2 linked regions of the Ramlibacter pinisoli genome follow. The protein of the gene in region 2 binds, or shares a complex with, the protein of the main gene of each other region. Links are inferred from orthologs where the notes say so. Each region holds a gene or a part of one and is shown on either strand. Other genes may lie near its edges.

What was found. Proteins that work in one complex are often made in the same cells at the same time.
Region 1: the proteins of GON04_RS09440 (region 2) and GON04_RS01720 are in contact, whole or in part, in a cryo-EM structure (PDB 9GE8), measured with the Escherichia coli proteins. The link is inferred for Ramlibacter pinisoli from one-to-one orthologs.

What each region holds. Positions count from the first base shown.
Region 1 is NZ_WSEL01000003.1:109,865-114,877, forward strand. Bases 2,293-5,013 are described here. They hold GON04_RS01720 (ABC transporter ATP-binding protein), read right to left. Parts: upstream 4,129-5,013; coding sequence 3,457-4,128; downstream 2,293-3,456. Other genes in these bases: GON04_RS01710 (SIR2 family NAD-dependent protein deacylase), read right to left, coding at 2,293-2,507; rlmB (23S rRNA (guanosine(2251)-2'-O)-methyltransferase RlmB), read right to left, coding at 2,504-3,238; GON04_RS01725 (arylesterase), read left to right, coding at 4,144-4,812; mnmH (tRNA 2-selenouridine(34) synthase MnmH), read left to right, coding at 4,809-5,013. In the rest of the region: GON04_RS01690 (DMT family transporter), read left to right, coding at 1-262; GON04_RS01695 (chromate transporter), read left to right, coding at 259-858; GON04_RS01700 (chromate transporter), read left to right, coding at 867-1,427; GON04_RS01705 (hypothetical protein), read right to left, coding at 1,441-1,779; more of GON04_RS01710, read right to left, coding at 1,776-2,292.
Region 2 is NZ_WSEL01000003.1:1,701,435-1,709,114, forward strand. Bases 1,787-4,880 are described here. They hold GON04_RS09440 (ABC transporter permease), read right to left. Parts: upstream 4,548-4,880; coding sequence 2,025-4,547; downstream 1,787-2,024. Other genes in these bases: GON04_RS09435 (hypothetical protein), read left to right, coding at 1,787-2,014; GON04_RS09445 (type I polyketide synthase), read right to left, coding at 4,639-4,880. Also shown: RadC family protein, read left to right, coding at 1-569; GON04_RS09425 (Smr/MutS family protein), read right to left, coding at 580-1,227; GON04_RS09430 (group II truncated hemoglobin), read right to left, coding at 1,241-1,645; more of GON04_RS09435, read left to right, coding at 1,706-1,786; more of GON04_RS09445, read right to left, coding at 4,881-7,680.

The sequences.
Region 1 (5,013 bases), 1.6 Mb from region 2 along the record:
CGGCTTCAGCGCGCCGGCATGGGCTGCGATCGTCTTCGTCGGGGTCTCCAGCGGGGTCGGTTACGTGGCCTGGCTGTACGCGCTCAAGCACGAGTCGGCGACCCGGGTGACCGTGTTCCTCGCGCTCAATCCGCTCACGGCTTCGGTGCTCGGCTGGCTGGCGCTGGGCGAACGGCCGGCCACCGCGACCTGGCCGGCACTGGTGCTGGTGGCCGCCGGTCTCGGGCTTGCCACGCGGCGCGCCGATAATCCGCGCCCATGAGCTCCCTGCCTGCAGCACCCGCTGCCGCCGAACCGCCCCGGCCGCGACCGGCCTCCGAGGCCGACCTCTTCGTCTCGTTCACCCTGCTGGCCCTCCAGGGCTTCGGCGGCGTGCTGGCCGTCGTGCAGCGCGAACTGGTCGACCGCAAGCGCTGGCTGACGCGCGAGGAGTTCGTGGAGGACTGGGCCGTGGCGCAGATCATGCCGGGGCCCAACGTCGTCAACCTGTCGCTGATGATCGGCGGCCGCTACTTCGGGCTGCGCGGCGCGCTCGCGGCCCTGGCGGGCATGCTGGCCGCCCCCCTGCTGGTGGTGCTGACGCTGGCCCTGCTCCATTCACGCTTCGCCGGCAACCCGCACCTGGCTGCCGCGCTGCGCGGCATGGGCGCCGTCGCGTCCGGCCTGATCACGGCCACGGGGCTGAAGCTGTTCACGGCGCTGCGCAGGCACCCGCTCGGTGCGCCGGCCTGCGCCCTGCTGGGCGCGGCGAGCTTCGCCGGCATCGCGCTGCTGCGCTGGCCGCTCGCCTGGGTGCTCCTGAGCCTGGGCACGGTGGCGTGCTGGCTCACGTGGCGCAAGCTGGGGCAGCCGCAATGAGCATCGTCATGACCCCGGCCGATTGGCTGTCGCTGCTGCTGCACTACCTGCTGCTGTCCGTGCTGTCGGTGGGCGGCGCGATCACCACCGCGCCCGACATGCACCGCTTCCTGGTCCAGGAGAAGTCGTGGCTCTCCGACCCGCAGTTCAGCGCCTCGGTCGCCATCGCCCAGGCGGCGCCCGGCCCCAACGTGCTGTTCGTGGCCCTGCTAGGCTGGAACGTCGGGCTGAATGCCGGCGGCACGGCCACCGCCTGCCTGGGCCTGCTGCTGGCCATGGTGGGCATCCTCGTGCCCAGCGGCACCATCACCTACCTGGCGTCGCAATGGGGCCACCGCAACCGCGAGCTGCGCGCCGTGCGGGCCTTCAAGCAGGGGATGGCGCCCATCGTCATCGCGCTGCTGATCGCCACCGGCTGGGTGCTGGCAACCGGCACCGAGCCGAAGCTGGCCGACTGGCGCCTGTGGCTGCTGGCGGCCGTCACCGCGCTGCTGGTGTGGCGCACCCGCATCCACCTGCTGTGGATGCTGGGCGCGGGTGCCCTGCTGGGATGGTTCGGCGTGCTGTGAGCGCCGCCGCGGCTCAGTGCGGGTTCTCGAAGAACAGGTAGTTGGCGTGCTCGCCGACCTCGAAGTAGACCTTCTTCTCGCCCGGGTCGACGACGAAGTTCAGGTTCTCGTCCAGCACGCCGTAGCCGAAGCGGTAGGCCCGCGCCGCGTTGTCGTCGGTGCCCAGCGCGGTCGACAGCTTGTCGACCCGCAGGAAGCGCCGCACGAGCTTGTCGCCCGCGTAGACCTCGAGCACGCCGTTGGTGCCGGTCCAGTTCTGGATGTCGCGCCCCAGCTTGTTCTGCTGCTCCTGCGTGCAGGCCGCCAACAGCAGCGCCGCGCCCAGCAGGGCCATCGTCGTCTTGGTCTTCATGCGCCATCCTCCAGCAGTTGCGGCAACAGCGTCGCCGACGTGCCGCGCAGCACCGCGTGCGCCGCATCGTCGAGGTCGCTCGGCCCGGGGTTTACCACCACCATGCGCGCCCGCTCCGCGGCGGTGCGCGCCAGGCCCGCCGCCGGGTAGACCACGCCGCTGGTGCCGGCCACCAGCATCAGGTCGCAACTGCGGGCCGCCTGTTCGGCGGCCGCGAGCACCTCGGCCGGCAGCAGTTCGCCGAACCACACCACCGCCGGCCGGCGCAGGTTGCCGCACCGGCCGCAGCGCGGCGGCCGGCCTTCCTGCGGCGGCAAGGCGGTGCAGCAGGGCCTGGGGCGATCGAGCCAACGATCGTCCTGCAGGGTGCCGTGCAGCGCGAGCACGCCCGTGCTGCCTGCGCGCTGGTGCAGGCCGTCGACGTTCTGGGTGATGAGGGCCAGCCGCCCTGGACGGGCCTGCTGGAAGCGGGCGAGCGCCCGGTGGCCGGCATTCGGTTCGACCCGCGCCACCATCGCCCGGCGCATCACGTACCAGTCCCAGACCATCCCCGGGTCGGCCCGGAAGGCCTGCTCGGTGGCCAGGTCCTCGGGCCGGAAACGTGCCCACAGGCCGGTCTGGGCATCGCGGAAGGTCGGCACGCCCGACTCCTGGCTCACGCCGGCGCCGGTGAGCACGGCGATGGAGGTCGCCCCGCGCACCCACTCCCGGACGTCGGCGAGGCTCATGTCCGCTGGCGCAAGGCCTCGTACAGGCAGATGCCGCTGGCCACCGACACGTTCAGGCTCTCGACGGCGCCGCGCATCGGGATGGACACCAGCTCGTCGCAGGTCTTGCGCGTGAGCTGCCGCATGCCCGGCCCCTCGGCGCCCAAGACCAGCGCCACGGGCGCCTTCAGGTCGGCCTGGAACACGGTGCGTGGCGCATCGTCGCTGGTGCCGATGCACCAGATGTCGCGCTCCTTCAGCTCGCCCAGCGTGCGTGCCAGGTTGGTGACCATGAAGTACGGCACCGTCTCGGCCGCGCCGCTCGCCACCTTGGCGACGGTGGCGTTCAGGCCGACGGCATGGTCCTTCGGTGCGATGACGGCATGGGCGCCGGCGCCGTCGGCCACGCGCAGGCAGGCACCCAGGTTGTGCGGGTCGGTCACGCCGTCCAGCACCAGCAGCAAGGGCGGACCTTCGACGGTATCGAGCAGGTCGTCCAGCGAACGCGCGGCCGGCAGCGGCTCGACCCGTGCCGCCACCCCCTGGTGGCCGTGGCTGCCGGCCAGCTTGGCGATGCGCAGCGCGTCGGCTTCGATCAGCCGCACGCCGGCTTCCCGTGCCCGCTCGAGGAACTGCCGCATCCTCGCGTCCTTGCGCGCCACCTCGTAGTAGACCTCGACGACGGACTGGGGCGCGGTCTTCAGGCGCACGCCGACGGCGTGGAACCCGAAGAGGACTTTGGCGGTGGACATGGGACGATTATCGATGGGAGGAAGAAAGGGGACTTCCGTCCGCAGGAGGCGCAGAAGGAACGCAGTGGGACGCAGAACGACGACGAAGTGGGGGTTGCCGTTCGCAGCACTCCCTCCCTCCTTGGACGTCTTCCGCGTCGTCTCCTTCTCTTTTTGCGCTTTCTGGGTACCGGTGTCCGCGCCCGCTCCCGATTCCGTTCCCGCTCGCGCTCCCGCCGTCAGGCCACGACCGTTCCCGCCTCGATCGTGATGCGCCGTTCGCAGCGCGCCGCGATGGCGCGGTCGTGGGTGACGAGCACGAGCGTGGTGCCGCGCTCGCGGTTCAGCTCGAACATGAGGTTCATCACCGTCTCGCCGGTGGCGAAGTCCAGGCTGCCGGTGGGCTCGTCGGCCAGCAGCACCGCCGGCTCGACGACGAAGGCGCGGGCCAGCGCCACGCGCTGCTGCTCGCCGCCCGACAGCACCTTGGGATAGTGGCCGAACCGCTCGGCGAGCCCCACCCGCGACAGCATCTCGCCGGCCGACCGGCGGGCGTCGCGGCGGCCGGCCAGCTCGAGCGGCAGCATCACGTTCTCCAGCGCCGTGAGATTGCCCAGCAGCTGGAAGCTCTGGAACACGAAGCCGACCTTCCGCGCCCGCAGTGCGGCACGGTCGTCCTCGTCGAGGGCGAACAGGTCCTCGCCGTCCAGCCGCACCGTGCCGCGCGTGGGCGTGTCCAGGCCGGCCACGATGGACAGCAGCGTGCTCTTGCCCGATCCCGAGGCGCCGACGATGGCGGCGGTTTCCCGCGGGGCCAGGGAAAAATCGATATCACGGAGAATGTCGAGGGTGCCGGTCGAGTCGGTCACGGACTTGTGGACGTGGTCGACGGCGATGATGGATTCCGGCATGGACGAAAGGATGAGGTGGATCGCAGGGACTTTATCGTGACGCTGGCAGCCGCCCTCGGGGCCGGTGCCTTGCACGCCGCCGAGCCGGCCACGCTGCTGGTCGTCGGTGATTCGTTGAGCGCCGAGTATGGCCTGCGCCGCGGTACCGGCTGGGTGGCCCTGCTGGAGAAGCGGCTGGCCGAGCAGAAGCTGCCGGTCAAGGTCGTCAACGCCAGCATCAGCGGCGACACCACGTCGGGCGGCCGCTCGCGGCTGGCGCCCCTGCTGGCCCAGCACCGGCCGACCCACGTCGCGATCGAGCTGGGCGCCAACGACGCGCTGCGCGGGCTGCCGCTGGCCATGACCGAGGACAACCTCTCGCGCATGACCGAAGCGGCGCAACAGGCCGGGGCCCGCGTGCTGCTGGTGGGCATCCAGCTGCCGCCCAACTACGGCGCCGACTACGGGGCCAGGTTCGCTGCGCTGTACGAGCAGGTGGCGCGGCGGCACAAGGCTGCCGTGGTGCCCTTCCTGCTCAAGGGCGTGGCCGACGCGCCCGATGCCGAGCGGCTGTTCCAGGCCGACCGCATCCACCCGACCGAACAGGCCCAGCCGACCATCCTCGAGAACGTCTGGCCCGAGTTGCGCAAGCTGCTCCAGGCCGACACGGGCAAGGCGATGCCGCCAGGGGAGCGCAAGCCTTGACCGTTCGCGTCATTGCCGCCACCGAAGCGGCGCAACGGCTGTCCGAGTTCAGCCAGGTGATCGACGCGCGCAGCGAGTCCGAGTACGCCGAGGACCGGCTGCCGGGCGCGGTCAACTGGCCTTCGCTCAACGACGAGGAACGTGCGCTGGTCGGCACCCTCTACAAGCAGGTCAGCCCGTTCGAGGCGCGCAAGCGCGGCG
Region 2 (7,680 bases):
GGCTGGCCGGCAAGGGCGTGCTGGCGCTGGCCCAGGAGCTGGTCGATGCCTTCGGCGGCCTTGCCGGGCTGCTGGACGCCGGGCCCGCCGACCTCAAGCGCATCAAGGGGCTGGGCGGCCCGGCCAAGCGCGCCGAGCTGCTGGCCGTGCTGGAACTGGCACGCCGGGCCATGGCCCAGCAGTTGCGCACCCGGGAGGTGTTCGGCTCGCCCGATGCCGTCAAGCACTTCCTCCAGTTGCACCTGGCGCGCCACGCGCACGAGGTCTTCGCGGTGATGTTCCTGGATGCCCAGAACCGGCTGCTCGAACTGGAGATCCTGTTCCGCGGCACGCTGACGCAGACCTCGGTCTACCCGCGCGAGATCGTGGTGCGGGCCCTGGCCCACCATGCGGCCAGCGTCGTGCTCGCGCACAACCACCCCAGCGGCACCGTGCAGCCCTCGCGTGCCGACGAGGCGCTGACGCAGACCCTGAAGGCGGCGCTGGGGCTGGTCGACGTCCGCGTGCTCGACCACGTCATCGTGGCGCCCGGCGGGGCCCTGTCGATGGCGGAGAAAGGGCTGCTGTGACGGCCTGCGGCTAGCGCTCGGGACCCTGGGGCTTGAGCAGCACCACCAGCGCGCCGGCCCCGCCCTCGTCGCCGCGCGCCTGCACGAACGCCAGCACTTCGTTCTTCTGCACCAGCCAGGCCTGCACGCGGCCCTTGAGCACCGGCGTCTTGCCCGGCGAGCCCAGGCCCTTGCCGTGCACCACGCGCACGCAGCGCACGCCCTGCCGGTGCGCCTCGCGGATGAAGCCGGCCAGTGCCTCGCGCGCGTCCTCGCGCCGCAGCCCGTGCAGGTCGAGCTCGCGCTGGATGCTCCAGTGGCCCTTGCGCAGCTTGCGCGTCACGTCCAGGCCGACCCCGGGCCGGCGGAAGCTCAGGGCATCGTCGACATCGAGCAGGGTGCTGGCGTCGAACTCGTCGCTGAGCGACTCTGCCAGCACGCGCTGCTCGTCGAGCTGTTGCTGCACCGGGATCGGTGGCGGCTGGTCCCGCTCCAGCAGCACCCGGGGCGGGTGGCGCAGCCGCTGCACCTGGCCGGCGGCGCGCACGAACAGGTTGCGTTCGGCCTCGGCCTTGCGCTGTGCCTCGCGCCGCGCCGCTGCCTGCTCGGCGGCGGCCTGCTGCTGTTCGGCCAGCTTGCGCTGGATCGCCTGCAGGTCCTGGAGCGACTTGGCCTTCATTGCTGGCGCGGGCTCAGGCGCCGATGTTGCGCATCCAGTCGGCGGTCTGGAAGAACGAATTGCGCAGCCGCTCGCGCAACCGCGGGTCCACGCCCGTCTCGGCCATCGCCTGGTCCATGCAGGCCAGCCACTGGTCGCGCTCCTGGATGCCGATCGCGAACGGCATGTGCCGCATGCGCAGGCGCGGGTGGCCGAAGCGGTCGGTGTAGTGCTGCGGCCCGCCCAGCCAGCCGCTGAGGAACCAGAACAGCTTCTGCCGGGCGTTCTCCAGGGTGGTGGCGTGGGCCGCCCGCAGGGCCGCATAGCGCGGCTCCAGGTCCATCAGGTCGTAGAAACGCTCGACCAGCGCCCGCACTTTCTCCTCGCCACCGATCCATTCGTACGGCGTGTCGAACGGCGGCTTGTCCTCGGTCTGCATGGCTGCCATTGTCGCAGCGCGCGGCTTGCATTCCGGGGCCCGGGCCCCAGCTGCCATGGCATGAACACCCCGCTGACCACCCACCGCAACCTGGTCACGCTGGCGCAGGTGCTGCGCCGGCTGGAGCGCAGCAGCGTGCCCGTGGATCCCGAGCAGTACCGCTCGCTGGTGCACCACATCACGGCCGAACTCGAGAACCACCCGCACGATGCCGGCCTCGAGGCCCTGCTGGCGGCCGCCCCCGAACTGGCCGAGCTGTACGAGAACCTGCAGTACGAGCACGCCGGCCTGTGCCGCTCGCCGCTGGACGCCGGCATCCGGGCCGAGCAGGCGGCGCGCGCCGCCCTGGCCAAGGCCGCCGCCCGCTGACCTTCCCGGCCTAGTCGAGCGTGGCGCGGCGCAGCGTGTCCACCACGGGACGCTGCAGCACCTCGCGCAGGCCCCACCAGCCGGCCGCCAGCGCCAGCGCCGCGCCGGCCAGCGCCCCGGCCAGGGGCACCAATGGCGAGGCAGTCCAGGCGAAGTCGAACACGTACTTCGCCAGCCCCCAGCCCACCCCCACGGCCACCGTGCTGGCCAGGAAGCCCGCCAGCAGCCCGACCCCGGCCAGTTCCGCCCGCTGCACCTGGCGCAGCAGCGACCCCCGGGCACCCACCGCCCGCATGATGGCGAACTCGCGCGCGCGCTCCTCGCGCGTGGCCGTGACGGCGGCGAACAGCACCACCAGCCCGGCGGCGAGCGTGAAGCCGAACAGGAATTCCACCGCCCGCACCACCTTGTCCAGCACCGCCTGGACCTGGTTGATCGTGCTGGTCATGTCGACGTCGGTGATGTTGGGGAAGGCCCGCACCAGCGCGCTGTCGAAGCCCGGCTTCTCTGGCGCGCGGAAGGCGGTCATGTAGGTCACCGGCACGTCGGGCAGACGGCTGACCGGGAACATGACGAAGAAGTTGGCGCGCATCGAGCCCCAGTCGACCTTGCGCAGCGACGTCACCCGGGCCTCGGCCTGCAGGCCGCCGATGTCGAACCGCAGCTGGTCGCCCAGCTTCAGACCCAGCGTCTGCGCGATGCCCTCCTCCACGCTGGCGCCGCCACGCTCCTCGGGCGTCCAGCGCCCGGCCACCACCGCGTTGTGCGCCGGCCGGGTCGCGCTGTGCGACAGGTTGAACTCGCGGTCGACCAGACGCTTGGCGCGGTCCTCGACGTAGTCGTCAGGGCCGACGGCGCGCCCGTTCACCGCCACCAGGCGGCCGCGGATCATCGGGAACCAGTCGTAGCGCTGCACCCCGGCGGCGCGCAGCGCCTGCTGGAAGGCGTCGCCCTGCTCCGGCATGACGTTGATGACGAAGCGGTTGGGCGCATCGGGCGGGGTCGCCCGGCGCCAGCTCGCCACCAGGTCGGTGCGCAGCAGCACCAGCAGCACCAGCGCCAGCAGCCCGACCGCCAGCGAGCTGACCTGCACCACGGCGTAGACCGGCCGCGCCGACAGCTGGCGCGTCGCCAGCACCAGCCAGCGCGGTGCCGTGGCCTCGTTCACCGAGGCGCGCAGCACCTTCACCGCGATCCAGCTCAGCACGGCGAACAGCAGCACGGCGCCAGCGAAGCCGCCCACCGCAATGGCGCCGAGCTTGAGGTCGCTGCTGGCCGCCAGCAGCAGGGTGGCGAAACCGGCCACGCCGATGCCCAGCACCGCGGCCGAGGCCGGCTTCAGCGAGCCGACGTCGCGCCGGATCACGCGCAGCGGCGGCACCTGCGCCAGCTGCAGCACCGGCGGCAGCCCGAACGCGAACAGCAGCGTCAGGCCCATGCCGAGCCCGAATGCCACCGGCCACAGCGTGGCGGCCGGCAGGCTGGCTTCGACCAGCCCGGACAGCAGCATCACGAACACGAAGTGCACCGCGTAGCCCAGCGCCACGCCCAGCGCGCTGCCTGCCAGGCCGACCAGCGCGAACTCGAGCCCGTACGCCAGCGCGATGGTCCTCTGCGGCTGTCCGAGCACGCGCAGCATCGCGCAGTCGTCCAGGTGCCGGGTGGCGAAGCCGCGCGCCGCCAGCGCCACCGCGACCGCGCTCAGCAGCGCCGCCAGCAGAGCGACCAGGTTGAGGAACTTCTCCGCCCGCTCCAGCGTCTGGCGCATCTCCGGGCGGCCGCTCTCGAGCGACTCGACGCGCACGCCGCGCACCGCGGCGCGCGCGGCCTCGGCCTGCGCCCACTGGGTGAAGGCGCGCACTGGTGCGTCGTCGCCGGCGACCGCGAAGCGCCAGGTGACGCGGCTGGCCGGCTGCACCAGCCGGGTGGCCGGCAGGTCGGCGGCGTTGAGCAGCACGCGCGGCGCGAAGGACGAGAAGCCGGTGCCGCGGTCGGGCTCCAGCAGGATCACGCGTCCGATGCGCAGCCGGGCGTCGCCCAGCAGCAGCGGATCGCCGGGGGCCAGTCCCAGCGCCTCCAGCAGGGCCCGGTCGACCCAGGCCTCGCCGCGCAGCGGGATGTCGCGCGTGGGCGCGCCGGCCTGCTCGGGCGTGGCGGCCACGGTGAGCTGGCCGCGCAGCGGGTAACCCGGCTCGACCGCCTTGAGCGTCACCAGCCGGGCCGCGCCGCCCTGGGCCTCGGTGGCCCGGGCCATGGTCGGGAACTGGGTGTTGGTGACGGCCTGCAGCCCGAGCGCCCGCGCGCGCTGGGCGAACGCCGCCGGCGTCGGGTTGTCGCTCACCACCACGGTGTCGCCGCCGAGCAGCTGGCGCGCGTCGCGCGACAGCCCGCCCTTGAGCCGGTCGGCGAAGAAGCCGACCGCGGTGAGCGCGGCCACCGCCAGCGTCACGGCCACCACCAGCAGGCGCAGTTCGCCGGCGCGCAGGTCGCGCCACAGGGTGCGCCAGCCCAGGCGCCAGGGGGAGGTCGTCATGCGGCCGACATTACCCGATGGCGAATGCCCGTGCGGCGCCCGGCCACGGGACGAACGGCGCCCGGGCGCCGTTCGCCGCCGGCCAGGGCCGCTAGGCCACGGGGCTGATGAAGCTTCCCGTCACCACCGGCCGCTGTCCCGGCCGCTTGCCGTCGGCCGAGCCGGCATCGCCCTCGCCGTCCAGGCGGGCGAGTTCGCGCCGGATGCCCTCGATCACCTCCGACACGCCGGGCTCGGCCATCATGGTGAAGTGCGAGCCGCCGATGCGGGTGACGCGGATCGGTCCGGTGGCGTGCTGGTCCCAGCCCAGCGTCGGGCCGGCGTAGAGGTACAGCGTCTCGGCCTGCGCCGCCTTGAACAGCACCACCTCGCCGTCGTAGGGCTCCGGCCGGTACTGCGCCTGGGCGTCGGTGAAGTTGCGGAACAGGTGGAAGTCCACCAGTTCCGGCGGCAGCGGCTCGCCGCGGGCCAGCTTCTCCAGTGCCAGCTGGTAGCTGTGCTGCATCTGGCGGCCGCGCCGGCGCCGCACCGGCCAGTCGAGCGCGAAGTCCAGCGTCCAGTGGCGCTTGAGCCAGATCTTCTCGAGCAGCGGCACCTTGGCCGTCGCCGCGGTGGGCGACAGGGTGTCGATCATCAGGATGGTCTCGACCCGGGCGCCGTCGCGCCGCAACTGCTGCGCCATCTCGTAGGCGATCACGCCGCCGGCCGAATAGCCCGCCAGCCGGTACGGCCCGGTGGGATCGACCGCGCGGATCGCCTCGACGTACTGAGCCGCCATGTCCTCGATGGTCGATAGCGGCGGCAGCCGGCCGTCCACGCCCTGGGCCTGCAGGCCGTAAAACGGCTGCTGCGGGCCCAGGCGGTCCGAGATCACCTTGAAGTTCAGCACGTTGCCACCGGCGCCGTGCACGCAGAACAGCGGCCGGCGGTCGTCCGCGCCCTTGCAGATCGGCACCAGCGGCGACCAGGCACGCGGCAGCTGGATGACGTTGGAGGCCGGTGCCGCCGCCGGCGCCTGCTGTCCCGGCATCGTGGTGTCGAGGTTGCCGGCGTGCGCGACGATGGTCGCCAGCCCCGCCAGCGTCGAGCCCTGGAACAGCGTCGCCAGCGGCAGGTCGATGTTCCACTGCTTGCGGATGCGGGCGAACAGCCGCACCGCGGCCAGCGAGTGGCCGCCGAGCGCGAAGAAGTCGTCCTCGCGCGCCACCTCGTCCACGCCCAGCAGCTCGCGCCAGACGTCGGCGATCACCGTCTCCACCGGATTGAGCGAGGCCGCGTTGGCGGCCGGCGCGCGCGTGGCGGCCACCGGCAGCGGCTTGGGCGCGGCGTCGCTCATGGCACGCCGGATCGCCGACAGCGACAGCGACGACACCACCACGTCGCGTGCGCCGCCGCCGAGCACCCGCTCGAACAGCGCCGGCGCCTCCTCGGCGCGCAGGCCGCACGCCAGCATCGCCTCGGCCAGCGTCGGCTCGCGCCGCGCATGGGCATGGCGCGACATGGCGTTGGGATCGATGCCGCGCAGGCTGAAGCCCTCGAAGGTGGCGATCGGCGCTCCCTCGGGCGTGTGCAGGCTGACGTCGAAGGCGGCGAAGCGATCCTGCGGCGGCGAGCGCAGTTCCACCCGGCTGATGCTGCGCAGCGGCAGCGGGGCCACGATGCGGATGCGGTCGATCGACAGCGGCACGAACAGCATGTCCTTGCGCTGCGCCGGGTCGAGCAGCTGCAGGCCGAAGGTGCAGGCCATGTCCGTCACCGCCGGGTGCAGCGCGTACGGCTGCAGGTCGGTGGCGTAGCGTTCGGCCAGGGCCATCTCGGCCACGCCGTGCTTGCCGCCCAGCTGCATGCGCGCGATGTTGTGCCAGCGCGGTCCGAACTCGACGCCGCCCTGCGGCAACTCGCCCTCGCGCCAGCTGCCGCTGGGGCGCTGGGCGTGCGGCGCCAGCGTGCCGCGCAGGCGGGCGACGGTGGCGCGGGCATGCTGCTGCCACGGCTCGGCCGAGTCGCTGCGGCTGCGCACCAGGAACTCGTAGCCGTCGCCGCCGCGTCGCAGGTCGATGCGCACCTGGCGGCTGGCGCCGGGCTCGAACACCATCGCCTCCTCGAACGACAGCGAGCGGATCTCGACACCGGCGCCGGGGTGCAGCTGGGCCATCGCGGCGCGCGCGATCTCGATGTAGGCGGTGCCGGGCAGCACGGAACGGTCGGCCACGCGGTGCTCGCGCAGCACCCACAGGTCGTTGGCGCCGTACGTGGCCTCGAAGGCGGTGCCGGTGTCGTCGTCGACCTGGGTCCCGAGCAGCGGGTGGTGGTCGCCGGGCGAGACCGCCGGCGGCGCCGCGCGGCCGTAGGCGCGCGCGGCCATGCCGGTGTCGGCCCAGATGCCCCAGTGGATCGCCAGCCCGTCGGGCCGCGCGGCCGCAACGGCGTCCAGGAAGGCGTTGGCCGCCACGTAGTCGACCTGGCCCGGCGGGCCCAGGAACACGCTGGTCGACGAGAACAGCGCGAAGAGGTCGAGCTCGCCCGGCGGCAGCAGTTCGTGCAGCACCTGGGCGCCGGCCGCCTTGGGTGACAGCACCTGGCGCATCGCCTCGCCCGTCTTGGTCGCGATCGGGCCGTCCTGCAGCGTGCCGGCGGCATGGAAGACGCCGTGCACGGCGCCCCAGCGCTGCCGCACGTCGGCCAGCACGCGGGCCATCGCCGGCGCGTCGGCGACGTCGGCGGCGAAGGTCGCCACCTCGCCGCCCTCGGCCTCCAGGGCCAGCAGCCGGCGCAGCAGCGCCGCCTGCTCGCCGGTGCCGCCGGCCAGGGTGTCCCACTGGCTGCGTGCGGGCAGGGTCCGACGGCTGACCAGTGCCAGCCGCGCGCGGTAGCGCTGCGCCAGGAAGCCGGCGAGCTCGAGCGCGATGCCGCCCAGGCCGCCGGTGACCAGGTACACGCCGCCCTCGCGCACCAGGGGCTTGGCGGCGGCCGCCGTCGCGGACGGCTTGACCAGCTGCGCGATCCAGCGCGCGCCGTCGCGCCAGCCGACCAGGTCGGATGGCGTCGGCGTGCGGCACTCGGCCACGATGGCGCGTGCCGGTGCCGTGCCGGCGGCTTCCGCCGGATCAAGGTCGACCAGCACGGTGGACAC